2 regions of the Pseudoflavonifractor hominis genome follow, and region 2 is predicted to be linked to the other one. Evidence: riboswitches for the same ligand, from Rfam matches in the RefSeq annotation. Region 2 holds a riboswitch; the other holds the start of a gene.
The links. A riboswitch is a leader RNA that binds a small molecule or an ion and turns the genes downstream of it on or off. The one in region 2 is predicted to bind thiamine pyrophosphate.
Positions count from the first base shown of each region.

Region 1 (2,389 bases), on a different contig from region 2:
TTGCAAGGAAATCCATAAGTTAAGATAGCAGACTTAGAATGAAAACTCAAATTGCAATAACGAATAAATCACTGGCACAAATATAGAAAAATTTAATTTTTATACACTTTCTATCCAGTTCCATTTTGATTCTGCCATCCTCTTCCTTCCTGCTTCCCACCACACTTTTCTATCGAAAATTCAGATATGTTTTGTGCCATTTTAGTATTATTATTGTACTTTTAAAATTTTTGTGTCCTCCACCTACGTACACATGTCCAAATTCATATAATGACCCAACATGCAAAACGGATGAGATATTTGAATTGCCCGCGCTTGCGTTTTCCTCCCTTACGTCTTCCCTTTCCGTGTAAAAAGAAAAAATTGACACCTGATATGATGCCAATTTGCCCCCTTCCCTACTCCCCTATCCAGTCCTATAAGGGAAAATATGGCGGCCTATATATGCGCTCAGATTTAAACAAAAGCAAGAGTCAAATGCACATAGATTATGTGTTCTCTTTTGCTTCCTTACTCTTTGTGTTTTTTGTGCTTTTTTAGATAGCCTATTGTATTTTCATAAAACAAGGTGTACAATATCTAATCGAATAAATACAGGGGAGCTTGTGTTTGCAGGCTGAGAGGAAGTAACCGAACTTCGACCCTATAACCTGATGCGGATAATGCCGCCGTAGGAAGTCATACACAAGGATTTTTTACAGGAGGCATCCGAAAGGGTTGTCTCCTGTTTTTATTTTACAATTAAAAAAAGCGGGGAGCTTGTATGACAGGCTGAGAGGAAGGTGCAACCTTCGACCCATAAACCTGATTTGGATAATGCCAACGTAGGGATTTTTGTGAGTGTTGCGGGAAACGTCCAAATCGGAGGTTTCCCGTATTTTATTTTGGAGGTGCAATCGTGGTAAAGGTAAATGGCACGGAACTTGATGTTGCAGGAAAGACAGTGTCGGAGTATCTGGCAACAACCGCCTATGATCCCAAACGAATCGCAGTTGAACAAAATGGCGACATCGTATTTAAGTCTCAGTACGATGATACCATTCTTAAAGATGGCGATCGTTTGGAGATCGTCAGCTTTGTGGGAGGTGGTTGATTGATACCGTCTAAAAAAGAATGGACGGACGCTTTGATTGCCCGCCACGGAGCCACACTTTATAAACAGTTTTCTTCCGCAACTGTTGCAATTTGCGGCCTTGGCGGTCTTGGATCAAATATCGCCGTCGCTTTGGCAAGAGTTGGAATCGGTAAACTGCTGCTGATTGATTTTGACCGTGTAGACATAACCAATCTGCACCGACAGCAATACAAGGCAAATCAAATCGGATCCTACAAGGCAGATGCTCTTGTGGAAAATCTGTTAGAGATTGCCCCCTATACGGAACTCCAAGCTGTAACAGCAAAGATCACAGAGGAAAATTTCGCGCGTCTGCTAAAAGACGCGGATATTGTATGTGAAGCATTTGACGATGCAGAGTGCAAGGCAATGATTGTAAACGGCGTTTTAGAGCAATTACCCCAGTGCTATTTGGTTGCAGCTTCCGGCATGGCTGGTATAGATACGCCCAATACCATTAAAACAAGAAAAGTTACGAAACGATTTTACCTATGCGGTGATGAAGTCAGCGATGTGGCAAATACCATTGGACTGGTGGCCCCTCGTGTTATGCTTTGCGCCGCACATCAGGCTCATACCGTCCTGCGTATCCTCGCAGGCAAATATGAAGTATAAGAAAGAAGGAGTTATTATGGTTAACAACGATAAGCTCGTCATTGGCGGTCACGAATTTAATTCACGTTTTATTTTGGGTTCCGGTAAGTATTCCATGAAGCTCATTGAAGCTGCAATCAAAGATGCCGGTGCAGAAATCATCACGCTTGCTGTTCGCCGTGCAAACACCAAGGAGCATGAAAACATTTTGGACTACATCCCAGAAGGCATCACCCTGCTGCCCAACACCTCCGGTGCAAGAAACGCAGAGGAAGCTGTCCGTATTGCCCGTCTTGCGAGAGAACTTGGCTGCGGTAATTTTGTGAAGGTAGAGATCATGCGTGATACCAAGTATTTGCTGCCCGACAACCAGGAAACCATTAAGGCTACTGAGATTCTTGCAAACGAAGGCTTTGTTGTCATGCCTTATATGTATCCTGATCTGAACGCTGCCCGTGATATGGCGAATGCAGGCGCGGCTACCATTATGCCTCTGGCTTCGCCCATCGGCTCTAACAAGGGTTTGGCAACCAGAGAATTCATTCAGATTCTCATTGATGAGATTGATCTGCCTATTATCGTGGACGCTGGCATTGGTAGACCTTCGCAGGCTTGTGAAGCCATGGAAATGGGTGCGGCTGCTATTATGGCGAACACCGCCCTTGCAACTGCCGGAGATCT
Region 1 covers NZ_JACOPR010000005.1:2,436-4,824, reverse strand. The annotation lists TPP riboswitch at 586-694, shown strand; TPP riboswitch at 742-848, shown strand; gene thiS (sulfur carrier protein ThiS) at 899-1,093, shown strand; gene thiF (thiamine biosynthesis protein ThiF) at 1,094-1,729, shown strand; gene H8S34_RS09015 (thiazole synthase) at 1,746-2,389, shown strand, end outside.
Region 1: linked by a shared signal. The riboswitch ahead of thiS (sulfur carrier protein ThiS) and the one ahead of thiD (bifunctional hydroxymethylpyrimidine kinase/phosphomethylpyrimidine kinase) in region 2 are both predicted to bind thiamine pyrophosphate.

Region 2 (2,389 bases):
CCATCAGCGTGGGTATCCTGGATACCTGTGTGGCCTTCATCTCGGGTCTGATCATCTTCCCCTCGGCCTTTGCCTTCGGGGTGCAGCCCGACGCGGGCCCCAATCTGATCTTTGTCACCCTACCCAATGTCTTTAACGCCATGCCCGGCGGCCGGCTGTGGGGCGCCATGTTCTTTGTGTTCCTCTTCTTTGCGGCCCTCTCCACCGTGACGGCGGTCTTTGAGAACATTCTGGCCTGCTGGATGGACAAGTGGGCCATTTCCCGGCGCAAGGCGGTGCTGGCCAACCTGGTGCTCATCTTCCTGCTGAGCCTGCCCTGCCTGCTGGGAAACAACCTGTGGAGCGGCGTGAAGGTGCTGGGCATGGGAATCATGGACCTGGAGGATTTCCTGGTCAGCAACAACCTGCTGCCTCTGGGCTCGGTGGTCTATCTGCTCTTCTGCTGTGTCTCCGACAAATACGGCTGGGGCTATGAGAACTTCCTGAAGGAGGCCAACCAGGGTGAGGGCGCCCGCTTCCCCGGAAAGCTGCGCGTTTACTTTACCTTTGTCCTTCCCGTGATCGTGCTCATCATCTTCTTCATGGGCTACTGGGATAAGTTTGCCCCCAAGGGCTGATTGCCTGTATCCCCGGAAATAGGGATTGACAGAAGGTTTCGTTAGTCCTACAATAAAACACGCAAGGGAGCTCCCGCGAGGGGGCTGAGAGGAGGGGCGAGTCCCTCGACCTTACCTGATGTGGGTAATGCCAACGTAGGGACGCGGCACAGACTTCGTGCGGTTCTCCTTCGTACGGAGGAGCATAGAGAAACGCTTGAGGCGGGATGTCCCAGTTGGGACATCCCGCCTTTTTTGGTCTGCCCCACAGAAATCCAAACGAAAAAAGGAGAGGCAAGCAGATGAGACGAGTTTTGACTATCGCGGGCAGTGATTCCAGCGGCGGCGCCGGGATCCAGGCCGACCTGAAGACCATGACCTGCCTGGGGGTGTATGGCATGAGCGCAATCACCGCCCTGACGGCCCAGAATACCACCGGCGTGCGGGAGGTATTGGAGGCGACCCCGGCTTTTGTGGGCGCACAGCTGGACTGCGTGTTTGAGGATATCCGGCCCGATGCGGTAAAGATCGGCATGGTCTCCAACGCTGACATCATCCGCGTCATTGCCGCCAAGCTGCGGGAATACCGGGCGGAGCGTATTGTGGTGGACCCGGTGATGGTGGCCACCAGCGGCAGCGCTCTCATGCAGGACACCGCCCTCACCGCGCTGATGGAGGAGCTCTTCCCCCTGGCGGCGGTGATCACGCCCAATCTCCCCGAGACCCAGCGGCTGTGCGGCTTTGCGGTGGAGAGCGAAGCAGACATGCTCCGCGCCGCCCGCACCATTGGAGAGCGGATCCCCGGGGGCGTACTGGTCAAGGGCGGCCATCGGAGCGATACGGCGGATGACCTCCTCTGGTGGAAGGGCGAGGCCATCTGGTTCCGCTCCCCCCGGGTAGACAATCCCAACAACCACGGCTCGGGCTGCACCCTCTCCTCCGCCATCGCCTCCTTCCTGGCCCTGGGGGAGGAGCTGCCCGAGGCAGTGCGGAAGGGCAAGGCCTATATTACCGCGGCCATGGAGGCCCAGCTGGATCTGGGCCAGGGCAGCGGCCCGCTCAAGCACAACTACGCCATTGCAGAAGGAGGAAGCGTACGATGAACGCAAGCATTGCCATTCAGGTCCTGCCCAAGGTGATGGAGCAGGAGGAGACCCGGCGGATCGTGGACGAGGTCATCGCCTATCTGGCCTCCACGGGGCTGCACTATGTGGTGGGGCCCTTCGAGACCACGCTGGAGGGCGATCTGGAGGAGCTTCTGGACATCGTCAAACAGTGCTGCCGTATCTGCGTGGAGGCCGGCGCCCCCGGCGTGATGAGCTATGTGAAGATCAGCTATAAGCCCGACGGCGTGTGGACCATCGACGACAAGACGGGCAAATATCAGAATCGTTGAGGAGGCTGCCGAAATGAAAGTGACTGCGGATACTCATACCATGACCCGTGCCAACAGCCTTTCCGTGCGCCGGATGGTACTGGCTGCCATGCTGGCGGGCCTGGGCTTTGTACTCTCCACCTTTGTCTACTTCCCCTCCATGGCGCCCTTCCAGCACTTCTGCAACATCCTGGGCGCGGTGTTCCTGGGGCCCTGGTACGGCTTTGCGGCGGCCCTCCTCACGGGACTGCTGCGGATGCTTACCGGGCGGACCATCCAGGCGGTGGTGGGCGCCGTGTTCGGCGCGTTCCTCTCGGGGCTGCTCTATCAGAAGACCCAGAAACTGTGGATGGGCTATGTGGGTGAGGTCATCGGCACCGGCTTTATCAGCGCCATGGTGGCCTATCCCCTGATGAAG
Region 2 covers NZ_JACOPR010000002.1:279,735-282,123, reverse strand. The annotation lists gene H8S34_RS04150 (sodium-dependent transporter) at 1-617, shown strand, start outside; TPP riboswitch at 671-777, shown strand; gene thiD (bifunctional hydroxymethylpyrimidine kinase/phosphomethylpyrimidine kinase) at 899-1,699, shown strand; gene H8S34_RS04140 (thiamine-binding protein) at 1,696-1,992, shown strand; gene thiW (energy coupling factor transporter S component ThiW) at 2,006-2,389, shown strand, end outside.